2 regions of the Streptomyces sp. NPDC001493 genome follow, and region 2 is predicted to be linked to the other one. Evidence: riboswitches for the same ligand, from Rfam matches in the RefSeq annotation. Region 2 holds a riboswitch; the other holds the start of a gene.
The links. A riboswitch is a leader RNA that binds a small molecule or an ion and turns the genes downstream of it on or off. The one in region 2 is predicted to bind glycine.
Positions count from the first base shown of each region.

Region 1 (3,399 bases), on a different contig from region 2:
GTTGCCGGAGAACTCGGTGTATTCGTCGGCGGTGAGCAGGTCCCCCGGCTCCTCCGCGATGCGAACCTTGAACAGCCAGCCACCCTCGAAGGGGGCGGAGTTCACCAGGGACGGGTCGTCCACCACGTCCTGGTTCGCCGCGGTGACCTCGCCGGTGACCGGCGAGTACAGGTCGCTGACGGACTTGGTCGACTCCAGCTCGCCGCAGGTCTCGCCCGCGGTCACCGTGTCGCCGACCTCCGGAAGCTGGGCGTACACGACGTCACCGAGCGCGTTGGCCGCGTACTCGGTGATGCCGACGGTCGCCACGCCGTCCTCGACGGCCGACAGCCACTCGTGCTCCTTGCTGTACCGCAGCTGCTGGGGGTTGCTCATGACCTGAATTCTCCTGTACGCGGGTGAGTGCTGATGAACGATGGTCTTACGGGATGAGACGCGACTGCGTCACGTTCGGCCCGGTGGGCGGGGCGTGGGCGGGGCGCGACGGGCCCCGACGCCTACTTCTGACGCTTGTAGAAGGGCAGGGCCACGACCTCGTACGGCTCGTGGGTGCCCCGGATGTCGACGCCGACGCCCTCGGTGCCGGGCGCGGCGAACGCCGCGTCCACGTACGCCATGGCGATCGGCTTGCCCAGCGTCGGGGAGGGGGCGCCGGAGGTGACCTCGCCGATCACCTTGCCGTCCGCGACCACCTGAAAACCGGCGCGCGGCACCCGGCGGCCCTCGGCGACCAGGCCGACGAGCTTGCGGGGCGGGGCGGTCTCGGCGCGCTCGGCGGCGGCGGTGAGCGCCTCGCGGCCCACGAAGTCGCCCTCCTTCTCGAACTTCACGACCCGGCCGAGGCCCGCGTCGAACGGGGTCAGCGCGGTGGTCAGCTCGTGCCCGTACAGCGGCATGCCCGCCTCCAGGCGCAGCGTGTCGCGGCAGGAGAGCCCGCAGGGGATCAGGCCGTGCGGGGCGCCGGCCTCGGTGAGCGCCTGCCAGAGGGCCTCGGCGTGCTCGGGGGCGACGAAGAGCTCAAAGCCGTCCTCGCCGGTGTAGCCGGTACGGGCGATGAGCGCGGGCACCCCGGCGACCGTGCCGGGCAGGCCCGCGTAGTACTTCAGCCCGTCCAGGTCGGCGTCGGTGACGGCCTTCAGGATCGCGGGGGACTCGGGGCCCTGGACGGCGATCAGCGCGTACGCGTCGCGGTCGTCGCGGACCTCGGCGTCGAAGCCGGCGACCCGCTCGGTCAGGGTGTCGAGGACGAGCTGGGCGTTGCCCGCGTTGGCGACCACGAGGTACTCGGTCTCGGCCAGGCGGTAGACGATCAGGTCGTCCAGGATGCCGCCGTCCTCGCGGACGATCATCGTGTAGCGGGCCCGGCCGACGCCGACCGTGCCGATGTTGCCGACGAGCGCGTGGTTCAGGAAGCGGACGGCCTCGGGGCCGGTGACGGCGATCTCGCCCATGTGGGAGAGGTCGAAGAGCCCGGCGCGGGTGCGTACCGCGTTGTGCTCGTCACGCTCGCTGGCGTACCGCAGCGGCATGTCCCAGCCCGCGAAGTCGGTCATGGTCGCGCCCAGCGAGCGATGCAGCGCATCGAGGGCGGTCGTACGGGGGGCGGTGCTCATGAGGTGTGGCTCCCAGGGCGCAGGGCATGACGACGAGGACGGTCCCTCCCCATCTGTCATCGGAACCTGAGAGGTTCGCCGAGAGGCCCCTGACGGGTCGGCTTGCACCTTGGGTGGAGCCGGTGAACGGCTCGCTTTTCAGATCTGCCTCATCCACGCGGTACGGGGCCTGAGAGATTCAAGGGAGGAACTTGCTCCTTCGGCGCCCGGCACACACGGTGGCCGGGACTCTCCCGCGTGGATTCAAACGGCCGGTATGCAGTTGCGCGCACATCATCGCACGCAGGGCGGACCGCCTCGGCGCCCGGTACCCCCGCCCCCTGCCGCAGCCCGGCCTCCCGTCCGGGGCCCTTGCCGCGCATTACCTTTTCTTTACACTTTGTGGGCAGGTGTGGGGTGACTCGACAGGGGGAGTGCCGATGTCGTTGCGACCGTACGCGGGGGTGGTGCGGTGGGGGGTCGCGGTGCCGCAGGCACCACCCGCCGCGAAGAAGGGGCCGCCGGCCGTGCGCGACCTGCGCGGCGGGGCGGGGGACGGACCACGGCGGCTGGAATTCGCCCCCGGGGACGTCGTCGTCGTCTCCGGGCTGCCCGGCAGCGGCAAGTCCACCCTGATCCGGCGCGCGGTCACCACCCGCGCCATCGACTCCCAGGACACCCGGGACCGCTTCGCGGCGGCCCTGCCCCGCTTACTCCCGTACGCCCTCTACCGCCCGCTGGTCCGCGCCGCCCACTACTACGGGCTGCTCCGAGCGCTCCGCTCCGGCGAGGCGGTCGTCGTCCACGACTGCGGGACCCAGACCTGGGTCCGCCGCTGGCTGGCCCGACACGCAGTGCGCCGGGGCCGCGCCCTCCACCTGGTTCTGCTCGACGTGACCCCCGAGGCGGCCCGGGCGGGCCAGCGCGAACGCGGACGCGGCGTCTCCGGGTACGCCTTCGCCCGGCACCGGCGCGCGGTCGGCCGGCTGCTGCGCGACACGGAGCTCGGCCTGCTGCCCCCGGGCTGCGCCTCCGCCGTACTGCTGGACCGCCCGGCGGCGGGAGCACTGCGGGCCATCGCCTTCCCATGGCCTCCCGGCGGCGGGGCCCCGTCGGTGCCGGTTTTGACGTCGGTGCCGGCGCCGGGACGGCGACGCCCGTCGGCGGTTACTGTTTCTGCCGCAGGACACGGTCGAGTAGAGGACACAGAGGCAGTGGACATCCCGGCACAGATGCCGCCCCAGCAGCTCCAGGGGTGGCCGGCGAACGAGCTCGAAGAAGTACTCAGCGCCTCGCTGGGCGTCCCCGAGGCGGCCGGCCGGCTCGTCGAGGTGCTCGGCCGCAGCCAGGTCTGGATCCCGCTGCCCAACGGCGGCAGCCCCGCCAGCGCCGACCTCGACCTGCCGACGATCGAGCTCGACGGCGCCGCCTTCGTGCCCGTCTTCAGCTCCGAGGCGCAGTTCCTCAGCTGTGTCGGCACCCATCTCTCCTTCGCCGTCGCGCCGGCCCGCGAGTTCGCGCGCGGACTGCCCCCGCAGCTCGGCATCGCCGTGAACCCGGGCGGCGCGGTCGGGCTCCCGCTGCTCCCCGCCGCCGTCGCCGAGCTCTGCCGCACCGGGAACACCCCGCTGGACGGACCGGCCGGCGGCGGCCGGGTGCGGCTGTGGGAGCCGGACTGGAAGGAGGAGCCGGTCGACTTCCTCGCCGCCGTCTCCGCGGAGTTCCGGCAGACCGGCCTGGTCGCCACCGCCCGGCGCGCCCTGGCCAGCATCGAGGGCGGCGACCCCGTCCTCTTCATCGGCGTCTG
Region 1 is NZ_JBSFHV010000008.1:7,012-10,410, forward strand. Features, by position in the region: gene gcvH (glycine cleavage system protein GcvH) at 1-375, opposite strand, end outside; gene gcvT (glycine cleavage system aminomethyltransferase GcvT) at 498-1,613, opposite strand; glycine riboswitch at 1,762-1,859, opposite strand; partial or broken gene ACWCWD_RS13780 (AAA family ATPase) at 2,033-2,521, shown strand; gene ACWCWD_RS13785 (enhanced serine sensitivity protein SseB) at 2,807-3,399, shown strand, end outside.
Region 1: linked by a shared signal. The riboswitch ahead of gcvT (glycine cleavage system aminomethyltransferase GcvT) and the one ahead of gcvP (aminomethyl-transferring glycine dehydrogenase) in region 2 are both predicted to bind glycine.

Region 2 (3,399 bases):
CCTCCACGACCGCACCCGGGTGCGGACGGAGGTCGAGCGGCTGGCCGGCCGGTGCGTCGAGCGGCTGCGGAAGGCCGGGCGCTCCGGGCGCACCGTCGTACTCAAAGTGCGCCGGTACGACTTCTCCACCCTGACCCGCTCCGAGACCCTGCGCGGCCCCACGGACGACCCCTCGGTGGTGCGTGAGGCCGCCGCCCGCCTCCTGGAGGGGGTGGACACCACCGGAGGGGTGCGGCTGCTGGGCGTGGGCGTCACGGGCCTGGCGGACTACACGCAGGAGGACCTCTTCGCGCAGGCGGCGCAGGCGGAGCGTGCCGAGCAGGCTGCGGAGGCCGAGCGGGCGGCCGGTGAACCGGCGGCGCCGGCCCAGGGGGCGGCCGCGGGGGCGGAAGCGCCCGTCGAGGCGTCCGGCCCGCCGCCCGGGCTCCCCGGTGTACCGCCCGGCCCGCAGGGGCACCCGGCGGCCGGCGCGCCCGGGGACGAGGCCGCCGAGCTCGCCGCGCGACGCTGGTCCCCGGGCCACGACGTACGGCACGGGACGTACGGACACGGCTGGGTACAGGGCAGCGGCGTCGGCCGGGTCACCGTGCGGTTCGAGCGGCCGGGCGACCCGCCCGGCCGGGTGCGCACGTTCCGGGTGGACGACCCGGACCTCGTCCCGGCCGATCCGCTGCCGCTGGTGGCGGAGCCGGTGGACTACTCGTCCTGGCCGGCCAGCCTGCCGAAGTCCCGGTCCGGGCCCGGATCGGTCGCGGAGGAGGAGTCGAGCCCGTAATGCCGGTACAGCTGAAGCTCCTGCTCGGGCGAGAGATGCCGCCCGACACCGAAGTCCGGCGCGTCCCGGATCAGCGCGCGGTCGAACGGGACACGCAGGGTGTCCTCGACGAATTCGCTCGGCTCCAGCGGGACGAAAGCGTCCCTGCTGAACAGGCCGGTTCGGACGGCGGCCCACTCGGGGACGCCGGTTGCGTCGTCGAGGTAGACCTCGTCCACCGTGCCGATCTTGACGCCTGCGCGGTCGAATGCCTTGCGGCCGATCAGGCTGCGCGGATCGATGTCGGTCTGCACGGTGCCTCCCGCTGGTCGCGACGACTGGAGCCGGGCCGTGTCCTCGAGGTGCCGTCTGCCTCCGGCCGAACGACGCCACTTCGAAGACACAGCCGAGCAACTACTCCACAGCCACTACAGAAGTGCAGATTCCGGATATCGGCCACTCGAAGAAACGGCGAAGATCCCCGCTGGTAGGCTGGCACATGGCTGCTGACCCCGTGCGGGAGAGCCTCCGGTGTTGATTCCGGAGGCGCCGAAGGAGCAAATCCTCCCCGGAATCTCTCAGGCCCCCGTACCGCATGGACGAGGTCACTCTGGAAAGCAGGGCGGTCCCACCCGGCACGTGCCCGGTGCGGCCACCCTCACCGACGGTGAAAGCCGGTACGCCCCAGGGCGCGCCGGTGAAGCTCTCAGGTCGAGATGACAGAGGGGGAGGCCGTACGGGCAGCCGCGCCGCGGTGCCCCTCGCAGGTCGTGTCAGACCATGGAGGCCTCCATCATGACCCCCCGCCGCACCCCGCTCTCCCAGCTGGAGCAGGGCATCCCCTTCGAACAGCGCCACATCGGGCCGGACGACGAGGCCCGGGCGAAGATGCTCGCGCAGGTCGGATACGGCTCGCTCGACGAGCTCACCGCCGCCGCGGTGCCCGACGTGATCAAGAGCACCGAGGCGCTGAACCTCCCGTCGGCGCGCACCGAGGCCGAGGTACTGGCGGAGCTGCGTACGCTCGCCGACCGCAACCAGGTGGTCGCCCCGATGATCGGGCTCGGCTACTACGGCACCTTCACGCCCCCGGTCATCCTCCGCAACGTGCTGGAGAACCCCGCCTGGTACACGGCGTACACGCCGTACCAGCCGGAGATCTCGCAGGGCCGTCTGGAAGCCCTGCTCAACTTCCAGACCATGGTCGCCGAGCTCACCGGCCTGCCCACCTCCGGCGCCTCGCTGCTCGACGAGGGCACCGCGGCCGCCGAGGCCATGGCGCTCGCGCGGCGCGTCGGCAAGGTCAAGGGCGGGGTCTTCCTCGTCGACGCCGACACCCTGCCGCAGACGATCGCGGTCATCGAGACCCGCGCCGAGCCGACCGGCGTCGAGGTCGTCGTCGCCGACCTCGGCGACGGCATCCCGGCGGACGTCGCCGAGCGTGGCGTCTTCGGCGTGCTGCTCCAGTACCCGGGCGCCTCCGGGGCCGTACGGAACATCGCCCCCGTGATCGAGCGTGCCCACGAGCTCGGCGCGATCGTCACCGTCGCCGCCGACCTGCTGGCCCTCACCCTGCTCACCTCCCCCGGCGACCTCGGCGCCGACATCGCGGTCGGCACCACCCAGCGCTTCGGTGTGCCGATGGGCTTCGGCGGACCGCACGCCGGCTTCATGGCCGTCCGCGAGAAGTTCGCCCGCTCGCTCCCCGGCCGCCTGGTCGGTGTCTCGGTGGACGCGGACGGCGACAAGGCGTACCGCCTGGCCCTCCAGACCCGCGAGCAGCACATCCGCCGCGAGAAGGCCACCAGCAACATCTGCACCGCGCAGGTCCTGCTCGCCGTGATGGCCGGCATGTACGCCGTCTACCACGGCCCCGACGGGCTGCGGACGATCGCCCGGCGCACCCACCGCTACGCCGCGATCCTCGCCGACGGTCTGCGGGCCACCGGCGCCGATGTCCTGCACGACTCCTTCTTCGACACGCTGACCGTGCGGGTGCCCGGCAAGGCCGCCGAGGTCGTCGCCGACGCCCGCGGCCGCGGGGTCAACCTGCGGCTGGTCGACGCCGACCTTGTCTCCGTGGCCTGCGACGAGACGACCACCCGCGCCCACCTCGAATCCGTCTGGGCCGCCTTCGGCGCGCAGGGCGACGTCGAGGCGCTCGACGCCACCGCCGCCGACGCGCTCCCCGAGCAGCTGGTGCGCACCGACGACTTCCTCACCCACCCGGTCTTCCACCAGCACCGCTCGGAGACGGCGATGCTGCGCTACCTGCGGCGGCTCGCCGACCGCGACTACGCGCTCGACCGCGGCATGATCCCGCTCGGCTCCTGCACCATGAAGCTGAACGCGACCACCGAGATGGAGCCGATCACCTGGCCCGAGTTCGGCGCGCTGCACCCCTTCGCCCCCGCCGAGCAGGCGGAGGGCTTCCTCACCCTCATCCGTGAGCTGGAGGAGCGCCTCGCCGAGGTCACCGGCTACGACGCGGTGTCGATCCAGCCCAACGCCGGTTCGCAGGGCGAGTTCGCCGGTCTGCTGGCCGTCCGTGCCTACCACCGCGCCAACGGCGACGACCAGCGCACCGTCTGCCTCATCCCGTCCTCGGCGCACGGCACCAACGCGGCGAGCGCCGTGATGGCCGG
Region 2 is NZ_JBSFHV010000018.1:180,263-183,661, reverse strand. Features, by position in the region: gene ACWCWD_RS24950 (DNA polymerase IV) at 1-775, shown strand, start outside; gene ACWCWD_RS24945 (PRC-barrel domain-containing protein) at 697-1,068, opposite strand; glycine riboswitch at 1,262-1,358, shown strand; gene gcvP (aminomethyl-transferring glycine dehydrogenase) at 1,550-3,399, shown strand, end outside.